Regions from separate parts of the Gottfriedia acidiceleris genome, predicted to be linked through region 2. Evidence: predicted binding sites of a transcription regulator. Region 2 holds the regulator's gene; each other region holds the start of a gene.
What was found. Region 2 encodes Rex, which represses fermentation and respiration genes when NADH is low (regulators of the CRP and FNR family bind a similar motif). Its sites were predicted from a motif close to TTGTGAAATATTTCACAA; they were not measured.
Positions count from the first base shown of each region.

Region 1: the regulator Rex is predicted to act here: its motif matches at 4,794-4,811, upstream of adhE (bifunctional acetaldehyde-CoA/alcohol dehydrogenase).
Region 3: the regulator Rex is predicted to act here: its motif matches at 2,146-2,163, upstream of MY490_RS19945 (cytochrome ubiquinol oxidase subunit I).
Region 4: the regulator Rex is predicted to act here: its motif matches at 2,947-2,964, upstream of MY490_RS07520 (L-lactate dehydrogenase).

Region 1 covers NZ_CP096034.1:3,329,023-3,335,442, forward strand. Annotated here, with positions in the region: gene MY490_RS15895 (CAP domain-containing protein) at 1-235, shown strand, start outside; gene MY490_RS15900 (copper homeostasis protein CutC) at 328-1,026, opposite strand; gene MY490_RS15905 (RluA family pseudouridine synthase) at 1,037-1,945, opposite strand; gene adhE (bifunctional acetaldehyde-CoA/alcohol dehydrogenase) at 2,045-4,648, opposite strand; gene MY490_RS15915 (YitT family protein) at 5,263-5,874, shown strand; partial or broken gene MY490_RS22370 (histidinol dehydrogenase) at 6,125-6,323, opposite strand.
Region 2 covers NZ_CP096034.1:261,520-267,939, forward strand. Annotated here, with positions in the region: gene rimI (ribosomal protein S18-alanine N-acetyltransferase) at 1-214, shown strand, start outside; gene tsaD (tRNA (adenosine(37)-N6)-threonylcarbamoyltransferase complex transferase subunit TsaD) at 211-1,233, shown strand; gene MY490_RS01435 (ABC-F family ATP-binding cassette domain-containing protein) at 1,450-3,375, opposite strand; gene MY490_RS01440 (redox-sensing transcriptional repressor Rex) at 3,537-4,163, shown strand; gene MY490_RS01445 (CPBP family intramembrane glutamic endopeptidase) at 4,212-4,883, opposite strand; gene groES (co-chaperone GroES) at 5,158-5,442, shown strand; gene groL (chaperonin GroEL) at 5,502-6,420, shown strand, end outside.
Region 3 covers NZ_CP096034.1:4,213,160-4,219,579, reverse strand. Annotated here, with positions in the region: gene MY490_RS19950 (YhgE/Pip domain-containing protein) at 1-1,483, shown strand, start outside; gene MY490_RS22385 (chromate transporter) at 1,550-1,840, shown strand; gene MY490_RS19945 (cytochrome ubiquinol oxidase subunit I) at 2,367-3,761, shown strand; gene cydB (cytochrome d ubiquinol oxidase subunit II) at 3,758-4,771, shown strand; gene cydD (thiol reductant ABC exporter subunit CydD) at 4,771-6,420, shown strand, end outside.
Region 4 covers NZ_CP096034.1:1,585,602-1,592,021, reverse strand. Annotated here, with positions in the region: gene MY490_RS07535 (ROK family glucokinase) at 1-606, opposite strand, end outside; gene MY490_RS07530 (YqgQ family protein) at 666-869, opposite strand; gene MY490_RS07525 (M15 family metallopeptidase) at 981-1,736, opposite strand; gene MY490_RS07520 (L-lactate dehydrogenase) at 1,911-2,870, opposite strand; gene MY490_RS07515 (5-formyltetrahydrofolate cyclo-ligase) at 3,064-3,627, opposite strand; gene rpmG (50S ribosomal protein L33) at 3,717-3,866, opposite strand; gene MY490_RS07505 (nucleotidyltransferase family protein) at 3,952-4,938, opposite strand; gene phoU (phosphate signaling complex protein PhoU) at 5,076-5,729, opposite strand; gene pstB (phosphate ABC transporter ATP-binding protein PstB) at 5,753-6,420, opposite strand, start outside.

The sequences.
Region 1 (6,420 bases), 1.6 Mb from region 2:
TCACACTTCACCGACTTATGGATCACCATTTGATATGATGAAACAATTCGGAATCACTTATAACTATGCAGCAGAAAACATTGCTAAAGGTCAAAAAACACCTGAAGAAGTAGTTACTGCTTGGATGAACAGTGCTGGTCACCGTGCAAATATCTTAAATCCTAACTTAACTCAAATTGGTGTGGGTTATGATTCAAGATCAAATGCTTGGACTCAACAATTTATCGGTAAATAATAACTAACATTATATAAAGCTGTATTAAAAGTAGTCCGTTTTTGCGGACTACTTTTTTATTATGTGAAAAATAATTTTGATGTATTCAAACATTATTTGATTGCTCCTCTTACTAACTTTCCTCGCAACCTTTCCATTAATGTGGAATCAATTTCTTCAATTGCAGAGTTATTTTTTCGAATTCCAGAACCGAAATGTATTTCTTCTACATTCGTAAATGCAATGAAGTCTGATACATTTTCAATGGATAATCCGCTTCCTGCTAAAATTTTTATATTCGATTCATTTGTCAGTTCGATCATATTTTTTATAGTTTCTTTCCCATCAATTGCACTAGCAACACCGCCTGATGTTAATACATGCGTTATCTCAGGGTATTGTTTTAATGTATCAATAGCTGATAACAGATCATTTGATTCATCTATTGCTCTATGAAATGTAAAGTTCATATCTTTAACTCGACCTGTTACTTTTTTTAAAAGATTTTCATCGATTGTATTCTCCTTTGTCAAGGCTCCAAAAACGATACCTGCTGCTCCGAGCTCATTACATACATCAATATCGCTTAAGATTACTTCTTGATCATACTGATCATATATAAAAGAACGACTATGTGGTCGAATCATTACATGTACTGGAATTGAGACACTTTGAACAACCTGTTTAATTGTCGCGTAACTTGGTGTCAATCCTCCCTCTTTTATTCCAGTAACTAATTCGATGCGATTTGCCCCAAACCTTTCTGCATCAATTGCATCTTTTACGTTTGTGGCAATAACTTCTAATAACATTTCATTCATCTCACTTTTCGTTAAGTATTTGTTTTATGTCCGACGGGTATGGGATATCAATCGATAAATGTTCTTTCGTAAAAGGATGTGTAAATTGTACATTACTAGCGTGTAATCCTTGACGTTTCAATAATATTTGTTTCCCACCATACAATAGATCTCCAATTAATGGATGACCTAAAAAACTTAAATGAACTCGGATTTGATGTGTACGGCCAGTATCTAACTGACATTCTACTATCGTTACATTCAACTTTGATAGATATCTTATTTTTTTATAATGTGTGATTGCTTTATCGCCTTTTGGTGAAACCCTTCGTCTAGTAGGATGGTGTCGGTCCCTTCCGATCGCTTCATTTATTGTACCTTTAAGTGATTTAACATTCCCTTCAACTATAGCTGTATATGTACGTTTTATTTTACGTTGACTTAACATCGAATCTAGAATTGCACTACTTAATGCATGTTTAGCAAATACGACTCCACCGGTAGTGTCTTTATCGAGGCGGTGTATATGGCGTACTTTTGTTTTTAATCCATTTTTTTGAAAATGAAATGCTACCGAATTTGCTAATGTATTTAACTGTCCTTTTTCATTCGGATGTGTGTCGACTCCAAAAGGTTTATTAGCAATGAGTAAATGTTCGTCTTCGTAGCAGATCTCAATAGATTGTTCCTGTGGAATTACACCATAATCTTCTTCTATGTATAATTGCATTTCAACTTGGTCACCACTCGAAAGGATTGTATTCCAAGGTTTAATTTCTCCGTTTATCCTACAACCTTTTGCCATCCTTAATTCATGTAGCAACTTCTTTGGAAACTGCCAAACATTTTTTAAATATGACTCTACTGTTAGATTTTTATGCTCAACACCTATTATTACCTTAAACCATGGATTTTGTTGCTTTAACTCCATCTTTTAATCACCACTTTCAATATGACTATTATATCAAAATATAATTAGTCAAAAAAGAAGCACCTGTTTAGGTGCTCCTTAATGAAAAGCTTAAATTCATTAACATCCTTTGAAAGCATTCAGATAAACTTCTTCTAATTCTTTAACTAGAGGTAGCTTCGGATTTGCAGTGGTACATTGATCTTCGAAAGCACGATCAGCTAAATATGAAACTTTTTCTAAAAATTCTTTTTCAGTAACTCCTTGTGCTTCGATACTCATATTTATATTTAGTTCCTTAGCTAACTTAATAACTGATGCAATTAAACTTTCAACGCCTTCTTCAGTAGTTGCAGCTGGAAGTCCTAGGAAACGAGCAATTTCAGCATATCGTTCATCTGCAATGAAATGCTTATATTTAGGGAAAGCTGTAAACTTAGTTGGTTTTTTTGCATTATATCTTATTACATGTGGCATTAAGATTGCATTTGCTCTGCCATGAGGGATATGGAATTCCGCTCCAATTTTATGCGCTAAACTGTGGTTAATTCCTAAGAACGCATTTGCAAATGCCATACCAGCGATAGCTGATGCATTATGCATTTTTTCACGTGCTTCAAAATCGTTTCCATTTTCATATGCTTTAGGCAAATATTTAAATACTAATTTTATAGCTTGTAATGCTAATCCATCTGTATAATCATTAGCTAGAACACTTACATAAGCTTCAATTGCATGTGTTAATACATCCATACCTGTATCTGCTGTAATGCTTTTAGGAACTGTTGATACGAATTGAGCGTCAATAATTGCAACATCAGGCGTTAATTCATAATCAGCTAATGGATATTTAATATTATTAGCTTTATCAGTAATTACAGCAAAAGGTGTAACCTCTGAACCAGTACCAGAAGTAGTTGGTATTGCTACAAACTGAGCTTTACGACCTAATTTAGGATATTTATAAGCTCTTTTTCGAATATCTAAGAATTTTTGTTTAGGCCCGTCTAAAGTAGTTTCTGGGTATTCAAAAAACATCCACATACCCTTGGCTGCATCCATTGCTGATCCACCGCCAAAAGCGATAATTGTATCGGGTTCAAATGATATCATTCTATCTGCACCCTTCATTACAGTAACATCTGAAGGATCCGGTTCTACATCTGAAAAGATTTCTATCTGAATATTTTCTTGTCTTTTCTCTAGATAATATTTAATCACGTCAACATAACCTAATTTAACCATTGCTTCGTCTGTTACAATAAATGCTTTTTTAATATTAGGCATTTTTTCTAAATACTGAGTTGAATATTTTTCAAAATAAATTTTTGGTGGCAGTTTGACCCATTGCATATTCATATTTCTTCTTCCTAATTTTTTAATATTTAATAAGTGTACAGTTGTCACATTAGTCGATACAGAGTTTTTACCGTGTGATCCACAGCCTAATGTAAGTGAAGGAATAAATGCGTTATATAAATCCCCAATTCCACCATGTGCTGAAGGAGCATTCGCAATAATACGACATGCTTTCATTCTTAGTCCGAATTCTTTTTGAATTTCTTCATTATTACTATGAATAACTGCCGAATGGCCTAATCCACCTAGCTCTAACATTTCTTCACAACGTTTAAACCCTTCTTCTTTTCCATCTACTTTTATAATTGCTAAAACTGGACTAAGTTTTTCTCTTGTTAAAGGTTCATTTGCACCAACGCTTTCACATTCAACGATAAGAATTTTTGTATCAACTGGTACATTTACTCCAGCTATTGTTGCAATTTCGTAAGCAGATTTTCCAACAATGTCCCCATTTACAGCACATGTAGCTTCATTTATGACAAGCTTTTCTAATTTCTTTTTATCTTCTTTTGTAGCAAAATAACAATTATTTGCTTTTAACTCTGCTTTCACTTCTTCATAAACTTCTTTATCTACAATAACTGCTTGTTCAGAAGCACAAATCATTCCATTATCAAATGTTTTTGAAAGAATAAGATCATTTACTGCACACTTTATTTCAGCAGATTTCTCGATATAGCATGGTACATTACCAGGGCCAACACCTAAAGCAGGTTTTCCTGTACTATAAGCCGATTTAACCATTCCAGCACCACCTGTTGCTAAAACAAGTGCTACTCCTTCATGATTCATTAAACACTTAGTTGCTTCAATAGATGGGACTTCAATCCATTGTACACAGTTTTCAGGTGCTCCAGCTTTTATTGCCGCATCACGAACGATTCTTGCTGCTTCTCTACTACATTTTTGTGCGGAAGGATGAAAAGCGAAAATAATTGGGTTTCTTGTTTTAATCGCAATGATTGCTTTAAATAATGTTGTTGATGTAGGATTAGTTGTTGGCGTTACACCTGCAATTACCCCAACAGGTTCAGCAATTTCTGTTATTCCTGTTTGTTGATCTTCACTTATGATCCCAACCGTTTTATTATCTTTTATTGAATTCCATATATATTCTGTAGCAAATATATTTTTTATAATTTTATCCTCATAGATTCCACGCCCTGTTTCTTCAACTGCCATTTTTGCTAGTGGCATATGTTGATCTAAACCTGCTAGAACCATTGAATGTACAATTTCATTGATTTGAACTTGATTAAAGTTTTCAAATTCCCTTAATGCTTTTTGTCCTTTTACTACTAATTCATTTACCATTTCAGAAGCGTTACTTATTTCATTGACAATTTTTTCTTGAACAGCCATTTGGCTCTCCTCCTCTGATGTTGGACATTAATTATCCCAGTAGGGTTCAGAACGTCCCGTTTATCAATCATCTATTGTGAAACATTTCACATTATTGTTTACAAATATAATATATATCATTTTTATTGAAAATACTATGTCTATTTTGTGAAATATTTCACATTATTGATTTCCATCTACTTATTAGTTTTTACATTTTGTAGATTTTTGTTAATTCTTTTCTTTTTTCAAATATTTTTGCATATGATAAAATTAAGAATAAGTTCTCATAGAACTTATTCTTCACCTGTTAGATTTTTCTAACAAAACTGGTAAAAAGGACGTGTAACCATGATTGCTCGAAGGAGCATTTGGCAACGTAAAGACTTATCCTACACTTAGCAGTTTTAATTTAGAGAACCAAAAGAACTCTAAAATAAAACTGAAGGTAGGCGAAACTATGGTTGACAGGCGATTATGTTATTTCTTCAATGATATATAGCTATGTAGTTAGAAAGGCAAAAAACTAACTACGAGCTCTATATGTACGTAGTTAGTTTATAAGATGTACTTTTAACTACTAACTACGAAAAGAGGAAATAACAATGAGTAACAATCGTTTGGGTGAGACCTTAATGATTTTAATTGGTTCATTTATTTTAGCCACTACACTGTATCATTTTCATTATCAAAATAATTTAGCTGAAGGTGGATTTATTGGTATTGCTTTATTAGTAAAAAACGCACTAAATATATCACCTTCAATTACAACTTTGCTACTCGATATTCCAATTATATTGATTGCTGGTTTGTATTTAGGTAGAAAATTATTATTCAATACTACCATCGGAGCCATCTCGTTTTCTGTTTTTTATTCTATAATAGAAAAAACATCTTCTAATATTACATTTAACTTTGGAAATCATCTTTGGATACCCGCTATTTTAGGTGGAATTTTCGCTGGACTTGGTTTAGGGTTAATTCTAAGAAGTGGTGGAGCAACTGGTGGAGATGATTTAATAACAATCATAATGAGCAAAAAATCAAAAATATCGATCGGTAAAGTATATTTTATTTTTGACGCTGTAATTCTTCTTTGTTCACTATCCTACCTATCATGGAATGAAGTAGGATATACAATTCTTTCTGTTGCAATTTGTGCGAAAGTAACTGAATTGGTCTATGAAAGTAAATTTCAAAAAAAATCTGTTACAATTAAAACGAATGAAAAAAGATTACATGCCTAATGCATGTAATCTTTTTTTGATTCAGAAAAATCGGTGAGCTCATTTAGAACATTTTCAGCAGCTAAATCGTAAAGACAATCTTTAAAAAGTATTGCCAGTCTTCGATAATCATTATATTTATCTAATAGCTCGTCCACAGATGAGGCTTCAACCATGTTTGATTTCTTTAGATCTTCTTGCTTTTTAGCAAACTTAATTGTAAATGTGCCTAGTTTTTCAAACATTGAACCGTAGAATTCATCAAAGTTCGATACGCTTACTAATTCATCTTCTTCAGCGTCAACTTGAAGACCATCAAATTCTCGTAAGAGTTCGTATATAATGCTACTGTACTCATCATTTAAATAAATACTTTTTTCGATCCTGTACCCGATCACTCGATAGAAATGACCATCGTTCTTTACAAATTGAACAGTATCATTTATTTTAAACTTAAAATACTTAAACATTGAACTTCACCCCTACCAATGTCTTTTATCATACTATTTACATAACACCATAGATACTATACAGCCAAACTTGACAAATTTAAAAATCTTGGCTAAA
Region 2 (6,420 bases):
TAGGGGAGTAGGTCTTGGCGAAAAGTTACTTCAGGCGGTAATGGAAACTGCTAAAAATCTTGGAGCTGATACATTAACTTTAGAAGTAAGGGTATCGAATCATGTAGCAATGGGACTATATCGAAAGCTGGGATTCCAAGATGGTGGTATTCGTAAAAGCTATTATACAGATAATTTTGAGGATGCATTAGTTATGTGGGTGAATTTGAAATGATAAATGAAAATTGTTTAATTATTGCTATAGAGACAAGCTGTGATGAAACTTCAGCAGCAGTTGTTAAAAATGGAAATGAAATTTTAAGTAATGTAGTAGCTACTCAAATAGATATTCATAAACGTTTTGGTGGAGTTGTACCTGAAGTTGCATCACGATTACATGTTGAGCAAATAACTTTAGTAATCGAAGAAGCAATGAAGCAAGCAAAGGTAGAATATGAAGAGCTAGCTGCTGTAGCAGTTACAGAAGGTCCAGGACTTGTTGGAGCTTTACTAATTGGGGTAAATGCTGCAAAAGCAATTGCATTTGCACATGGATTACCACTTATAGGAGTACACCACATTGCGGGTCATATTTATGCTAATCAACTTGTACAGCCCCTGCAATATCCACTATTAGCCTTAGTTGTTTCTGGTGGACATACGGAGCTTGTCTACATGAAGGAAGATGGCATTTTTGAAGTAATAGGTGAAACAAGGGATGATGCAGCAGGAGAAGCTTATGATAAGGTCGCTAGAACACTTAAATTACCTTATCCAGGTGGTCCTCACATTGATCGTCTAGCACAAGAAGGAAATGCAACGATTCCCTTTCCTAGAGCATGGTTAGAAGAGGGTAGCTATGATTTTAGTTTTAGTGGGTTAAAGTCATCAGTTATTAATTATATGCATAATGCTGAGCAAAGAGGCAAGGAAATTTCACCAGCTGATGTTGCAGCAAGCTTTCAAGAAAGTGTAATTGAAGTAATTGTTTCAAAAACAATTCAGGCTGCAAAAGAATATAATGTAAAACAAGTTTTATTGGCCGGAGGAGTTGCGGCTAATAAAGGGTTGAGAGCTTCATTACAAGAAGAGATGAATGCTTTGACTAATGTAGAATTAGTTATACCACCACTATCACTTTGTACAGATAATGCTGCTATGATTGGTGCGGCTGCATTTATCCGGTTAAAACAAGGAAAACTAGGTAATTTGGCATTAAACGGGAATCCAGGTTTGGATTTAGAGAATATGTAAGAAGTACTTATTCACAATTTTTCAATAAAATGTGGATAAGTACTTTTTATTTGTTAAAAACTTATTAAACTATGTGTACAAAATTGTGTATAACATTACTATTTTTCTGTGGATAATGTGTATAAACCTGTGTAAAAGCTAAATGATAATTGAATATATGTGGATAAATATGTAGATAAGAAAAAACGGATAGCAATTAGCTTATCCGTTTAGTCATTAATCTTGTAAGTTCTCCCATTCTTCCATTAGGTCTATTAACTTAGCTTCGATATCACTTTTCTTATTTGTTAATTCCTGTACTAATTGAAAATCACCGTAAACTTCTGGCTTACATAATTCTAGTTCGATTGTCTCTATATCAAGCTCAAATTGCGATATATTACTTTCAATTTCTTCTATACGGCGCTGAGTTTGACGGAGTTTTTTCTTCAATTCTTTGTCTTGTTGATAATCAGAAATTGGTTGAGAGGATTGTTTAACTTGTGCTAATGTAGCCTCTTTTTCTGCTTGTTCTTTTTCAAATGCTTCGTTTTTCTTAAATTGGTAATAGTCATAATCACCCAAATAAATTGATAATCCTGCTTTTGCTAGTTCAAAAGTTTTTGTGGATAATCTGTTCATAAAGTATCGATCATGAGAAACAAATAAAATCGTTCCAGGGTAATCTAATAAAGCATTCTCTAACACTTCTTTACTATCTAAATCTAAATGGTTAGTAGGCTCATCAAGAATTAGGAAATTAGCTTTTTTCATCATAAGCTTAGCCAAAGCTAATCTTGCCTTTTCTCCACCACTTAAAGAGTTAACAATTTTTGTCACATCATCTCCAGAAAATAAAAAGTTCCCTAATATTGTTCGAATCTCTTGTTCGGCCTTTAATGGATAATCATCCCAAAGTTCGTCTAATACTCTTTTATTAGAAGTTAGTTTTGCTTGCTCTTGATCATAGTATCCAACTGAAACATTTGCACCAAAATCAATTGTTCCCTGTAATTTTTCTAAATCTCCAATAATCGTTTTAAGTAAAGTCGATTTACCAACACCATTTGGACCGACTAATGCGACACTATCGCCTCGATTCAGTACAAATCTCATCGGTTGATCAATTGTTGGAATACGATCATAGCCAATATATAAATCTTGTACAGACAACACATCATTACCGCTTTGTTTTTCAATTGTAAATGAAAAATTAGCCGAAGATTCGTCTCCAAGTGGCCTGTCTAATCGAACCATACGATCTAATTGTTTCCTACGACTTTGAGCTCTTTTTGTAGTTGAAGCACGCGCAATATTACGCTGTACAAAATCTTCAAGTTTAGAGATTTCCTCTTGTTGCTTTTCGAACTGTTTTAACTCTTGTTCATATTGAGCTGCCTTTAGTTCAAGGTACTTACTATAATTACCAACAAATCGTTGATGCTTATGATTAGATATTTCATAAACAATATTAACAACTTGATCAAGAAAGTATCGATCGTGAGAAACGATTAAAACTGCACCAGGATATGACTGTAAGTAGCGCTCTAACCAACTTAGAGTGTCAATATCTAAATGGTTTGTAGGCTCATCCAGGATTAACAAATCAGGTTTTGTCAATAATAGCTTACCTAATGCCAGTCTTGTCTTTTGTCCACCGCTTAACGAGGAAATTTTTGTTTCGTAATCTTCATTACTAAAACCTAAACCACTAATTATTGAACGAATATCTGCTTCAAACTGGTAACCACCGTTTTCTTTGAATGTATATTGAAGATGATCATATTCATTCATAACCTTGTCATAAACGGCTTGATTAGAGTAGACATCCTCTCTAGTCATTTTAACTTCTAATTTTCGCATATTGTCCTGCATCTCTACTAAATGATTAAATACAGAATAATATTCTTCCCAAATCGTTTTATCGCTTTGTAAACCAGAGTTTTGGGCTAGATAGCCAACAGTAACGTCTTTGGGTTTATTTATTTCGCCGCCATCATAGGATATTTCACCTGCTATTATTTTCAATAATGTAGATTTTCCCGCTCCATTACGTCCGACAATGGCAACTCGATCACTCATTTGAACTTCTAATTTTATATTTGAAAGTATAATGTCACTACCAAAATACTTTGAGACATTATTTACTTGTAAAAGAATCATGGATAACACCTCATTGCAAAATTTTTTATGTATATAACTGTAGACTGTCAAAATTCTTAAATATAGTGTATATTTTACATTAGAACAAATACTTTATTACTAAAATAAAGTCAAATTACACACCATAGTAAAAAGAATTACAGTAAGTGGGGGATTAAAAAATGGATTCGGAACAAATTAAAATTCCACAAGCTACTGCTAAACGTCTACCTTTATATTACCGTTTTATAAAGAATTTGTCTTTATCAGGTAAACAAAGAGTTTCTTCAGCAGAGTTAAGTGAAGCAGTAAAGGTAGATTCCGCTACAATCAGAAGAGATTTTTCATATTTTGGAGCACTTGGTAAAAAAGGTTATGGCTATAACGTAAATTATTTATTAACTTTTTTCTCGAAAGCGCTTAACCAACATGAAGTTATGAAAGTTGCATTAATTGGTGTTGGTAATTTAGGAACTGCATTCTTACACTATAATTTTATAAAAAATAATAATACAAAAATTGAGATGGCATTTGATATTGATCCAAATAAAATTGGCACTGAAATAGGTGGAGTACCCGTTTATAATCTAGATAATCTAGAGGAAGTTATGAATGAAGATATTCAAATCGTTATTTTAACTGTACCTGCACCTGTAGCACAATCAATAGCTGATCGATTAAATGGAAAAAATATTAGAGGAATCTTAAATTTCACACCTGCACGAATTAGTGTACCAGAACATATTCGCATTCATCATATAGACTTAGCCGTTGAACTGCAAACATTGGCATATTTTTTACAACAATAAATTCATATTAGAATAAAAACCCCCAAAAAATTTGGGGGTTTTTGGTTTTTAATGTAAATTGATTTGCTGAAAAACGACAAAAGAGTTCATTAACATATGTGTTAAGATTGGAACCATAATTGAGTTTGTTCGTTTATACAGATAACAAAATACAAAACCGATTAGAAAGTAAGATAAAAAGAAGGGCAAGTCTCCGTGCATAAGCGAAAAGACCGCTGAACTAATTCCAGCAGAAATAATAAATGGTAAACGATTATAAAGCCTTTTAAAAATAATTCGACGAAAAATAATCTCCTCTAAAATTGGTGCAACTAAACTTGGTATGATAATAAAGGCCGGGTTAAGCTTAGCGATGTTTATGATATTTTGAGTATTTTCTGAGCCCTTATGTAGTTCAAATACATAAATTAAAATTAAATTACAAACAATTTGAGTTAGCATTGTTATGAAATAACCTAAAACAACCCAATTTATTATTGTACGATAATTAGCTTTTAGATTCTTTATTCCTTCATAAATGGGTTTATGTAATAAGATAAGTATAATAATTAATCCACTTACGAAACTAATACAACCCCATAATGCCACTGCTTCAAGAGAAGCTGTTTTCTGATCCACTCCAACGTATAAGTTACTATTTAATAAATAGGGCACCCCAAATACCGCTGAATATTGAAGAACGACATACGTTAATAAAATCCATAAATCTCTAGTTTTCAATACGTTAGCTCCTTTGTGTTGATATTTTTCATAACCCAAAGGTTTATAACAACACGTACATTATTTTACTCGTTTCTTTTGTTTCTTAAAAGAAATTTTCACTTTTTATTTTACTTTTGATCGTTAAGAAAAAAACTTATTAAATTTCGACAAGAAAAGTGCCTGCTTCGGGCTTGCAAAATTTTTTGATATTATTTAAACTAATAATTGTGTTAGCACTCAATATACATGAGTGCTAAAAAATAATGATTTGATTATTGAGGAGGTATTACACATGTTAAAGCCATTAGGTGATCGTGTTGTAATTGAGCTTGTTGAGTCTGAAGAAAAAACTGCTAGTGGTATCGTTTTACCAGGTAGTGCACAAGAAAAGCCACAAGAAGGCAAAGTTGTTGCAGTAGGTACTGGTCGAGTACTTGAAAATGGTGAGCGCGTTACTTTAGAAGTATCTGTAGGTGACCGCATTATCTTCTCTAAATATTCAGGAACAGAAGTTAAGTACGGTGGTACTGAATATCTAGTTCTTCGCGAAAACGATATACTTGCAATCATAGGTTAATAAAATAAAAATACTTAAATTAAAAAATATACTTTTTATATTATAAGGAGGTCATTTTCATGGCAAAGGACATTAGATTTGGTGAAGAAGCACGTCGCGCAATGTTACGTGGAGTAGACGCTTTAGCTGATGCTGTAAAAGTAACTTTAGGACCAAAAGGACGTAACGTAGTTCTTGAGAAAAAATTTGGTTCTCCATTAATTACAAATGATGGTGTTACAATCGCAAAAGAAATAGAATTAGAAGATGCATTTGAAAATATGGGTGCAAAATTAGTTGCAGAAGTTGCTAGCAAAACGAATGATGTTGCTGGGGACGGTACAACAACTGCGACAGTTTTAGCGCAAGCTATGATTCGTGAGGGTCTTAAAAACGTAACTGCTGGAGCAAACCCAATGGGTATCCGTAAAGGTATCGAAAAAGCAGTTGCTGTAGCAATTGAAGAATTAAAAACAATCTCAAAACCAATTGAAGGTAAAGAGTCAATCGCACAAGTTGCTGCAATTTCTTCAGCGGATCCAGAAGTTGGACAATTAATTGCTGAAGCAATGGAGCGCGTTGGTAACGATGGAGTTATCACTCTTGAAGAATCAAAAGGTTTCACAACTGAGTTAGAAGTAGTAGAAGGTATGCAATTTGACCGTGGATACTCTTCTCCTTACATGGTTACAAATTCAGAGAAAATGGTTGCTGAATTAGAAAACCCATATATTTTAATCACAGATAAAAAAGTAACAAACATTCAAGAAATCTTACCAGTACTTGAGCAAGTTGTTCAACAAGGTAAGCCACTATTAATCATTGCTGAGGATGTTGAAGGTGAAGCACAAGCAACGATCATCGTAAATAAATTACGTGGTACGTTCAATGCAGTTACTGTTAAAGCTCCTGGCTTCGGTGACCGTCGTAAAGCAATGTTAGAAGATATCGCGATCTTAACTGGCGGTGAAGTGATTACAGAAGAATTAGGATTAGATC
Region 3 (6,420 bases), 740 kb from region 2:
TAAACAATCAAGTGATGGTGCAAATAAATTAAATACTGGTTTAAACGCTCTTCTAGAAGGAACTGGTACATTAAAAGCAGGTTCTAGTGATTTAAATAATGGACTATCGCAACTAGTAGATGGTGGCAATAAAATCGAAGCTGGTTCTTCTAAGCTAGAAGCTGGAAGTAACCAATTGAATGCAGGACTAAAACAATCTTATGCTGGCTCAAGCCAACTGCAAAAAAATGAAGCAGGATTTAATCAGAATCTAAGTACTACTAATGATGCTCTTAAATCAATCGTTAATGGATTGAAAGAGGGTTCATTAAGTAAAGAAGAATTACAGAAATTACAAGCAATTTCAAATAGCTTAGATCAACTATCAAAAGGAAGTAATCAAATTAAAAATGGTGTTGATCAAATTGCTGCAGCACAAGGTCAATTATATGAAGGTTCAAATAATCTACTTGCTGGACAAAAAGAATTAAATGCAAATTTAAGTTTATTTAATAGTAAATTGCAAGAAGCGTCTAATGGAGCAAATCAATTAGCTCAAGGAAGTAATGCTTTATACAATGGTACAAAGGAATTAAGTGAAGGAAGTTCATTACTTTCATTTGGCCTAGGTAAATTAAATACAGGTGGGGACCAATTAGTCCAAGGGATCAATCAATTAAATAATGGTTCTAAACAACTATCTGATGGAACGAATAAGTTATATAGTGGGTCTGGAGACTTATTGAAAGGAGCAACTGATTTAACAAAAGGAACAACTGAACTTCATAAATCCCTAAAAGATGGAGGAGATGAAGTTAATAAAGTTAAAACTAGTGATGCAACTGATAAATTCTTTGCAGAACCTACAGAGCTAGTTTCTCATAAATTAAATAATGTAAAAGAATATGGTGTAGGATTAACACCTTATATATTATCTATTGGACTTTTTGCAGGTGGGTTAATGTTCACTTCAGTTTATCCAATGAGAAAGAACTCTATTGCTCCGACTACTGGTTTAGCTTGGTTCTTTAGTAAATATAGTGTTCTTATTTTCGTGGGGATCATGCAATCAATCGTAGCAGATATGGTTTTAATTTACGGTATGGGTCTTGATGTTAAAAACGTGTGGTTATTCGTAGTGTTTACCATTATCACTAGCTTGACCTTCTATTCATTAATACAATTCTTAACTGTTACATTAGGAAATATAGGTCAATATTTAGTGTTTGTTATGATGTTATTACAAATTGGTGGAACTTCAGGTACTTTCCCAATTTCATTAACGCCAACATTTTTCCAAACCATTCATCCATATTTACCTATGACTTATGCAATAAAAGGATTCAGAGAATTAATCTCTAGTTCTGTTAGCAAAGGGTTTGTTTGGGATCAAGTCTACTATTTATGTGGATTTGCAGCGTTATTCATTATCTTAACAAATGTAACTTTTGCAGTTCGAGTTAAATTATCCAAGAAAAAACAATTAAGTGAAATCGAGGCTTAAAATAATAAAAGGATTGGAGTCTTATAAAAAAAGATTTCAATTCTTTTTTACTTAGTTACTACAAAGATGGCCGGATATATTGGAAATGTTGAGGGCGGCTTTTTTGGTTCCTTTGTAGGATTATTTGCAACAATTACACCCTCTCTAATCTTGATGATTGCTTTATTAAGCATATTAATGGAGCATAAGAATTCACCAAAAGTCAAAAAGATGACGTCACTAGTTAGACCTTTAATCGCCGTTTTCTTGGCATTATGGCCTTTGACTTTTTTAACGATTCATATAATGGGGGTAGGCCTAACGCAAACAATTATAATTAGTGTACTTTCCTTATTATTACTTGAACGTTATACGTAATCGGAGGGGCCCTTGTTTATGGTCCAGTATTTCTATCTTAAATAATGAACAACTTTTTTTAGCTTTTTCGGAACATTATTGAAGCAATGCCATTATATGGTTGCTTTCAGTAATGTTTTTTTAGTTAATAAGCTCAAAGCTAAGGAAAAAAAGGGACGACTATTTTACACGTTAAGTATAAATTGCCAGCGGAGGAGAAAACTCGACGAAATATTAAATATGAGTGCAACTACGCCTCTGTCTTCGTGTAAAGGCTCACCAATCAACGAGCTTTCTTTAGAATTAAAAAGTAACTTTATCAGTGAATGTGAACTATGTCACAAAATAGACAATTTATAGACACGATTTAGACAAAAAAGATTAAGGCAAAAACCCCTTTGGAAAAGTAAACTAGAAGTAACAAGAGTACTATAGAGTGGTTCTCTAAAATTTACTTAATGATTTATTTGTGAAAAAATGTTCAAAATTTCGCTCGAGCTTAATGAAAATTTTTTTGAAATGATTTTGATCCTAAGGGGGATGTACTGTGAGTGTGTTAGAGCTTGCAAGAATACAATTTGGTTCTACAACAATTTTCCATTTTTTATTTGTACCACTTTCAATAGGTTTAGTATTTATGGTAGCAATTATGGAAACATTGTATGTGCTTCGAAATAAAGAAGAATATAAAAAGTTAACAAAATTCTTTGGGCACTTATTTTTAATTAATTTTGCGGTTGGTGTTGTGACAGGTATTATTCAAGAGTTTCAATTTGGTATGAACTGGTCTGAATACTCTCGTTTCGTAGGTGATGTATTTGGAGCACCACTTGCAATTGAGGCACTTTTAGCATTTTTTATGGAATCTACATTTTTAGGCATATGGATATTTGGTTGGGAAAGACTTAATAAAAAAATTCATTTAATGTGTATTTGGTTAGTTGCATTCGGAACGTTAATGTCTGCATTTTGGATTTTAGCAGCCAATTCTTTTATGCAGGAGCCAGTTGGCTTTGCGATTAAAAATGGTCGCGCAGAAATGACCGACTTTTTAGCGATTATTACAAATCCACAACTTAAAGTTGAGTTTCCTCACACAATCGCTGGAGCATTAGCAACTGGCGCGTTATTTGTTGCTGGTGTAAGTGCATATAAAATCTTAAAAAAACAGGAAATAGAATTATTTAAAAAAGCATTTAATCTTGCAATGGTGTTCGCGCTAATTGCAGGAATTGGTGTTGCATTTAGCGGACATTCTCAAGCGAAGCATTTAATGAAAACTCAGCCGATGAAAATGGCTGCAAGTGAAGGTCTATGGAAAGACAGCGGAGACCCTGCAAGCTGGATGGTCTTTGGTCTGATTGATTCGAAAAAGAAAGAAAATAAATACGAGGTAGAAGTACCATATTTATTAAGTTATCTGGCTTATGAGAAGTTTGAAGGTAAAGTACCTGGTATGAATACATTACAAAAGCAGTACGAGAAATTATATGGTCCTGGAAATTATATTCCACCAGTTAATACAACTTTCTGGAGCTTTAGAATAATGGCAGGAGCAGGAATGGTCATGATTTTAATGGCGATGCTAGGTTTATATTTTAGCTATCGTAAGAAATTAGAATCAAAAAATCTATTCTTAAAGGCATCAATTTTACTAATTTCTTTACCGTTTATTGCAAATACAGCTGGATGGGTTATGACGGAAATAGGTCGCCAACCATGGACTGTATTCGGTTTAATGACTACTGCTGCATCCGTATCACCGAATGTTTCAAAAGGATCACTCATTTTTTCAATCACAACGTTTACAACGATGTATGCCATATTAGCAGTTGTTTTAGTTTACTTGTTTGTGAAAGAAATTAAAAAAGGAACACACCATGTTGAAACTGAAAAAGTTCCTACTGTCGATCCGTTTGAAAGGGAGGCAATCAATATATGATTGAGTTAAATGAATTATGGTTTTTACTCGTAGCAGTTTTATTTATAGGGTTCTTCTTCTTAGAAGGCTTCGATTTTGGTGTAGGTATATCTACAAAGCTACTAGCTAAAAATGATACTGAAAGAAGAATTTTAATAAACACAATTGGACCGTTTTGGGACGCAAATGAAGTGTGGTTATTAACGGCAGGCGGAGCAATTTTTGCAGCATTCCCAAATTGGTATGCAACGATGTTTAGTGGATACTATATTCCGTTTGTATTTGTATTAATGGCATTAATCGGACGTGGTGTTGCTTTTGAATTCAGAGGGAAAGTTGAAAGTTCTAAATGGGCAAAAGCTTGGGATTGGGTCATTTTCTTCGGTAGTTTATTACCACCATTTTTATTCGGTGTATTATTCTCGAGTATCCTTAGAGGTATGCCCATCGATCAAAATATGAATATATCTGCTGGTTTTACAGATTACGTAAATTTATTTACAGTAGTTGGCGGAGTAACGGTGACATTATTATGCCTCTTACACGGATTAATGTTTTTAACATTAAAAACAGTTGGAGAATTAAGAAACCGTGCACGTTCTCTAGCACGTATGGTAATCATACCGGTATTCCTATTCTTAGTTGCCTTTACTGGTATGGCATATTTTGAAACGGATATGTTTAAAGTAAAAGCATATATAACAGTTCCACTAATTTTATTAATCGTAGTATCTTATATTCTTGCTACAATATTCATCTTTAAAAAACGAGATGGTTGGTCATTTGCTATGTCGGGTCTTGGTATTGTATTAACAGTCGGGACACTGTTTACTTCTCTATTCCCAAGAGTCATGATTAGTTCAATCAAAAATACGTATGACTTAACTGTTTATAATGCATCATCAGGTCCATATTCATTAAAGGTAATGACAATTGTTGCATGTACATTATTACCATTCGTACTAGGTTACCAAATTTGGAGTTATTATGTGTTTAGAAAAAGAGTGGATGAGAAGGATTTGACTTATTAATGGGAAAAGATCTTATTAAATTTAAAGGGATTAATCGTTTATTAATAATCCTATCTTTTTTAACAATTATACAAGTAACGGCAATTATTATTCAGGCATATATGCTTTCACAAGCTATTGTCAAATTGTTTAATGGAAAATATAGTAGCGATATTTTATACGCTACTATTTTCTTCATCACCGCATTTGTTTGTCGATATATTATTTCGACTATAAAGCAAAAATGTTCAGAGCAGTTTGCAGACATCGCTTCAACCGAAATGAAAATGAAAGTTTTAGAAAAGCTTTTTAAACTTGGACCTAGATTTGCAAGAAAATCAGGAACAGGTAATATCGTAACGCTTATTATGGAAGGAACTACACAATTAAGAAATTACCTAGAAATCGTTCCACTGAAAATGATTAACTTAGCGATTGTCTCACCAGTAATCGTAATTTATATTTTCTTTGTTGATAAAGTTTCTGCACTTATACTAATCGTAACATTTCCAATCATTATTATTTTTATGATATTACTCGGTTTGGCAGCTAAAAAGAAATCAAATAAACAATGGAAGGTTTACCGTATTTTATCGAACCATTTTACTGATTCTTTACGTGGTCTGGAAACATTAAAATTTCTAGGATTAAGTAGAAAACATATTAAAAAGATAGAAAGTGTAAGTGAAAGATACAGAGAAGCAACGATGGGTACATTAAAAGTAGCTTTTTTATCATCATTTGCACTAGATTTATTCACAATGCTGTCAATCGCTACAGTTGCAGTCTTTTTAGGACTTCGTTTGATTGACGGAGTAATTTTATTAGGCCCAGCATTAACAATTTTAATTTTAGCTCCTGAATACTTTTTACCGGTTCGTGAAGTTGGAGCTGATTATCATGCAACTTTAAACGGTCAAGAAGCTGGGAAAGCAATGCAAGATATTTTAGATGAGCAAGAATTTAAGGTTCAAGAACTTGCTCCTATATCAGATTGGAATCATGCTAGCGAAATGAATTTAAAAGATATATCAGTAAAACCCGAAAAAGATGGTCAAACGATTTTATCAAATATAAATTTAAATATAAAAGGGTTTCAAAAAATTGGGATTGTTGGAGAAAGTGGTTCTGGTAAATCAACGCTTATTGATTTAATAGGTGGATTTTTAGAGCCAGCAAATGGGACTATTCAAATTTCTGGTGAAGAGGTATCCCATCTGCAAATAGAAGATTGGCAGAAACAGTTAATCTACATTCCACAAAGTCCATATATTTTCTCAAAATCATTAAACGATAATATAAGCTTCTATAGACCTAATGCTACTACAGAAGAAATTAAAAGCGCAGCTGTTCAAGCTGGGTTAACTTCTTTAATAGAAGAATTACCAAAGGGTTTAGAAGAAAAAATTGGTGAAGGTGGAAGAGCTTTAAGTGGTGGGCAAAGCCAACGCGTTGCGCTTGCTAGAGCTTATCTAGAAAATCGTCCGATTCTTTTGTTAGACGAACCTACTAGTCATCTTGATATTGAAACTGAGTTTGAATTAAAACAAACAATGCTTCAGTTATTCTCTGGTAAATTAGTGTTTTTGGCTACACATCGCTTACATTGGATGAAAGAAATGGATCAAATTATTGTGATGAATGACGGGAACATCATTGAAGTTGGTACC
Region 4 (6,420 bases), 1.3 Mb from region 2:
TTGTAACTTCTCGTTTGCTATTCTTGCAATACCTGTTGCTGAAGAAATAGTTTCTAAGCATCCTCTTTTTCCACAGTTACATAATACTCCATTTTCAAGTTGTACTGTGATATGGCCAATTTCACCAGCAGATCCACTAATTCCATGTGCAACGTCACCATTTACAATTACGCCTCCGCCGACTCCTGTTCCAAGGGTAACCATTACTACATCTTTTGCTCCATTTCCAGCACCTTTCCACATTTCGCCAACAGCTGCTATATTTGCATCATTATCAACGATTACAGGAATACCTGATTCCTTTTCTAGAATTTCTTTTAAAGGAAAATTAACCCAACCTAAATTTACTGCTGCAAATATAAGTCCATCTTCTAATCGAACCGATCCTGGAGCTCCAATACCGATTCCAGCGATATCTTCCTTTGTTTTATCCATCTGTTTAAGCTTTTCTTCAATTGCAATTGTAATTGTTTTAGGAATATGCTTACCACTATCAGATTTATCCGTTGGTACTTCCCATTTATCGATGAATTCCCCGTTATTTGTTAATAATGCCAATTTAATGCTTGTACCACCTAAATCTACACCTACAATCATTTTAGCCATAAAGTCTTCTCCCTTCGCAGTGAAATCGTTTGCAATAGATTCTAAAAAAAACGATTTCATTAAACCGTTTTATTTTTTATTTCATCCATTTCTTTTTTTAAGATCATGGTAGCAATTTGTAAATCTTTACTTTCAAGTATATTCGCTAAAAATAATTCTTTTAGCTCATCTTGCATTAACATCAAGTCAGCTAATCGATCACCTGTATAAATAATGGTGCCATAACTCTTTAGAAATTGTTGAATATCATATACGGATTTCATACTTAACTCCTATTATTTTATCTTTCTAAACATGTAATAAGTATAAGTTGGAAACGATTACTCGTCAATGTGAAATACCAAACAAACCATTTATTTTGTAGGAATTTACAATTATTTTTTAGGCTTTATTACTTCTTCTAAAGCTAAATCATTTTTATATAAATATGTAGCGTATTTTATCCCGAGATATCTTATATGCCATGGTTCATAATTGTATTCAGTAATATCTACTTTGTCTTCTGGATAACGAATGATAAATCCAAATTCATGCGCATGGTCTGCAAGCCAAGTTCCTTCTTTCGTTTCTCCAAATCCTTGTTCAAGCTTGTTACCGAAGTTTGGAGAGGATACATCTATTGATAAACCAGTTTGATGTTCGCTTGTACCAGGAACAGCACTAAAAGATTGAGTCCAATCTTCACCATGAATTTGCACATAATAATTATACAAGCTTTTTTGTCGATCAAAAGAGCGATATGCGGAAACTGGAGTAAGCTTTATGCCATCTGCTTCTGCTCTTTCAAATAATTTTTCTAAAGCATGTGCCGCCTCTTTTCTCATTAATGTCTTATCTTTGTTTACTCCATGTAAAGGAACGACTGGATATACTAGATCAGGCGGTTCATACCCATCTGGTAGCTTTCTTTCTTTATTAACTAATACTAAATTAGATGTAGGATTTGTTACAGCTAATAATCCATTTTCAGCTTCGATTGCTGTATCATCGTAGTTAGGAAAACTCAAAGAAGTCTCTTTAGTCTTTTTTAGATGATTATTAAAAAAATTTTGGTTTCCAAAAAATAGAGCTAGTCCAATAATGAATATTACTATTAATAACCATGAGATCTTACTATTGATTTTTTTCAAAATTACCTCCTTAAATCTTATTGTTACTTTTACAATATTAAAAGTTGGCATATTTTTCAAATAATCTATACAATAAGACCTCTTTCAAATAGAAAGAGGTCTTTTCTAAAGATGAACTCATAATATTTTTCTGAAAAACTTTACTAGTGTTTGCTAAAAATTATCATCACTCACTTAATTTTCGTTTCGTAAAACAGGTTCCATTGTTTTTCTTAAAGTGTCTACAGAGTTTTTAAACTGACGTTGCTCTAATTCATTTAAATCTAGTTCAACAACTTCTCGAATTCCACCACGATTAATTACTGCTGGAACGCCAATATATATATCGTGTTCTCCATATTGTCCATCTAAATATGCAGAAACCGTAATAATACTATTTTCATTTTTTAGAATCGCTTTTGTTAATCTAACTAAGCCCATTCCAATTCCATAGTATGTTGCACCTTTTTTCTTTATAATGTGATATGCGGCATCACGTGTATTTAAAAAGATTTCATCAAGCTCTCTTTGGCTGTATTTTGGATTTTTCTTTAATACATGGTGAACTGGTGAGGTACCAACATTTGTTTTAGACCAAACTGGTAGTTCACTATCACCATGTTCGCCGATAATATAAGCATGGATATTTCTTGCGTCAACATTAAAATAATCACCGAGCATATATCTAAAACGTGCAGTATCTAAACTAGTACCAGATCCGATTACTCTTTCTTTTGGTAATCCTGAAAATTTCCAAGTCGCATAAGTTAAAATATCTACTGGATTTGTAGCAATTAAAAAGATACCGTCAAATCCTGAAGCCATAATATCTCCAATGATTCCTTTAAAGATAGCACAATTTTTTGCAACTAAATCTAAGCGAGTTTCTCCAGGTTTTTGAGCTGCTCCAGCAGTAATGACGACTAAACTCGCATCTTTACAATCACTATAATCTCCAGCCCAAATTTTTGTTCTAGAATCTACAAAAGGCAGGCAATGATTTAAATCCATTGCGTCCCCTTCCGCTTTATCTTTATTTAAATCAATCATAACTAATTCTTCGGCAACACCTTTATTTAACATACCAAAAGCATAGCTAGCTCCAACTGCACCTGTTCCGATAAGTGCGACACGATTTATTTCTTTGTGTAACATAATATCCACCTCATTTGTGTTTTAAAAGTGTAAGTAATTGGGACTTCTTTATTATATATGTATTTCCACTCTAAGTTTGTGATACTTTTTACAAACTTGTTACAATATTAGTCTGCACAAATTTAATTTTTTCAATAAGACTCCAATTCAGTCTTATCTATTTTCGAACAAATCGTGTCACATTATGCACTTATTAAATCACTTCTATTATTCTTGATTCTGTTAAAACCAACGGCATCTTAATGTCATGTTTTTCTATTGGTAATTCATCAATAATTTGAATGTCATAAGCTAAGGCTAAAAGTTGTTTATTATAATCTTCTAAATAGCGATCATAATAACCACCACCATATCCTAGTCGCTCACCATTTTTTGTATATGCTACTCCAGGCACAATTATTAAATCAATAAGTTCTTTTCTTATTTCCACGCATTTTTCTTCTATCGGCTCTTGTATTCCAAAATAACCTTTCTTTAAATCATCAAATGAATTGATTTTGTAAAAATGCATTTTTCTAGTCTCATGGTTGCATTTAGGGACAACAACTGATTTATTCTTTTTCCAACAAGCAGTGATTAAATACTTAGTATTTATTTCATGCTCCATTGGCATTGTTGTTGCTATAATATCTGCACTCTTCATTTGTTCTGTATTTAATAATTTTTCTATAATTTGTTTTGACTTTTCATCTCTTTCTGATGCTGAAATATTTTTCAAGTTTTTCATCATCGAATTTCTAATTTCTTTTTTTTCCATAATAATGGCCTCCTTAGGTAAGGATCGAGTTTCTAATTAAAATTATAATTATTTAAACATAAAAAAAACAGTAGGAAAATTCCTACTGTTTACTTTGTTTCGCGATGAACTGTAACTTTTTTAAGTCTTGGGCAATATTTTTTAAGCTCAAGACGGTCTGGGTTATTACGTTTATTTTTAGTAGTGATGTAGTTACGATCTCCGCATTCTGTACATGCTAATGTAATATTTACGCGCATTTTATTTTCCCTCCTGACATAGTGACATAATCAGACTTGTATATAATAACATTCTTTCGCGATAATTTCCATACTTTTTAGTGATTCAATGTATTTCTTTTGATATTTTTTTTATTGAATTATGTACAAACTTATTCTCATAATTCAGAGTATATTTTTGAAAGACAGCTTGATGATGTAATACACTGCCTTGACTGATTCGAATATTAGAACTAATTGATACATATGGGCCGATTATACAGTTCTCTTCAATCGTAACATCATTCCCAATAATAACTGGAGAAACAATCTTCACATTATTATTTATCGTTACATGCTCACCTAAAAAGATTCTTGGTAATATTTGAACAGCAGGAATAGGTAAGTTTAATTTCTCTTCAATCCAATCTACGTTTAGCTTTGCAAATCTTCTAGGCGTCCCATAATCAATCCAGTAACCTTTTAAATGAAAAGCATTTAAACAGATATTTTTTTTTAACATTAAAGGAATCAGATCATTACTAATGTCAAAATAACGATTTTCTGGAATTTGATATAATAATTCAGGATTCATAATATAAATTCCAGTATTAACTAATTTACTAATCTCACTACCTTCATTCGGCTTTTCTATAAAATCGATTATTTGTCCATTTTTCACTTTTACATTCCCGTATGACCCACACTTATCAACTTGTTTTACAAACATAGAAAATCTACTTTTACTTTCTAAATGAGTTTTTAATGCATCTCTAATATCGCCGTCAAATAAAATATCACCATTCACTACTAGAAAGGGTTCATGAAGAAAATGCTTAGAAAGTCTTAAACAGCCAGCAGACCCTAAACTTTTTTCTTCTATAATATAATCAATTGAAACATTTTTTAATTTCATTGCATTGATTGTCTCGATAATTGCTTGGGACATATAATGAAGCTGAATGATAAATTCTTTAAACCCAAGTCTAGTTAAATGTAATATTAAATGCTCAATTGCCGCTCTATTTGCGATTGGTAATAGTGGCTTAGGAATGTTGTTAGTAATTGGTAAAAGCCTTTGACCGTATCCTCCAGCTAAAATAACAACCTTCATTTATTACCACCTCAATATCTTATACTAGTTAAAGAAGTATGCTTAATATTACATAAATATGACAAAAGGGCATTCAGGTAAATTTTGTCTGAACACCCCATTTAATTCATTTAATTATTTTAAACTATAGTCTTATATTATTGATTTAATAAATAATGTTTCCCTTTAACTAAATAATAAATATTCTCTGCAATATTTGTTGCATAATCTGCAATTCTTTCAAGATATCTGCAAATAAATGCCATTTGCATGATATTTGATACATGCTCAGGTGAATTTGCAATACTTGTCATTAGAGTTCTAACAGTTGTTCCATATAGTTCATCAACTAAATCGTCAATTTCACCAATCTCCTTGGCAGCTTGTAAATCTTCTGTTCGGTATGCTTCTGAAGCTTTTGTTAACATATCTAAGCCAAGTTCATGCATCTTTTCAATATTCTCTAATGGTAAGTTTTCTTGACGACTACGAATACGAATTGTAGATTTTGCAATATTTACTGCATAATCTGCAACTCGTTCAAGATCATGAGCAATCTTAATAGCAGTTAAATTTCTTCTTAAGTCGACAGCAACTGGTTGTTGTCTTGTAATAATCACTAAAATTAATTCATTTACTTCTTTTTCTAACTTATTAATGCGATCATCTTCGTCAATTACTTCTAAAGCTAATTCAATATTTTCCGTACGAAATGCTTCCATACTTTTAATGACTGCTTTTTTTGTTTTCTCAGCCAATTCGATAATCATTTCTTGTAATGATCTTAAGTCTGCTTCAAATTGATTTCTCATCGCTTTTCACCTGTTCCCTTCTATTATCCGAATCGTCCAGTAATATAATCTTCAGTACGTTTATCTTTAGGTGTTGAGAACAGTTTATTTGTATCCGAGAACTCAACTACTTCACCGCTTAAAAAGAATGCAGTTTTATCAGAAACACGAGCTGCTTGTTGCATGTTATGCGTAACAATAATAATACTAAAATCTTTCTTTAAATCGTGAATTAACTCTTCAACTTTTAAAGTTGAAATAGGATCTAGCGCTGACGTTGGTTCATCCATCAAAATAACATCTGGCTCAATTGCTAAACAGCGTGCGATACATAAACGTTGTTGTTGCCCTCCTGAAAGACCAAAAGCATTCTCATGCAAACGATCTTTAACCTCATCCCAAATAGCTGCACCTTTTAAACTTTGTTCAACAATCTGATTTAATGTAGCTTTATCTTTAATACCATGTATTTTCGGTCCATATGCAACGTTTTCCCAAATTGATTTAGGGAATACATTTGGCTTTTGGAATACCATTCCTACGTGTGTTCTTAATTCTTCAACAGGATAGTTTTTATCGAAAATATCTTGTTCGCGGTAAAGAATCTTCCCTTCTGTTCGAACTGAAGGAACTAACTCAACCATACGATTTAACGTTTTTAAATAGGTCGATTTACCACATCCACTAGGTCCAATAATCGCAGTAACTTCAT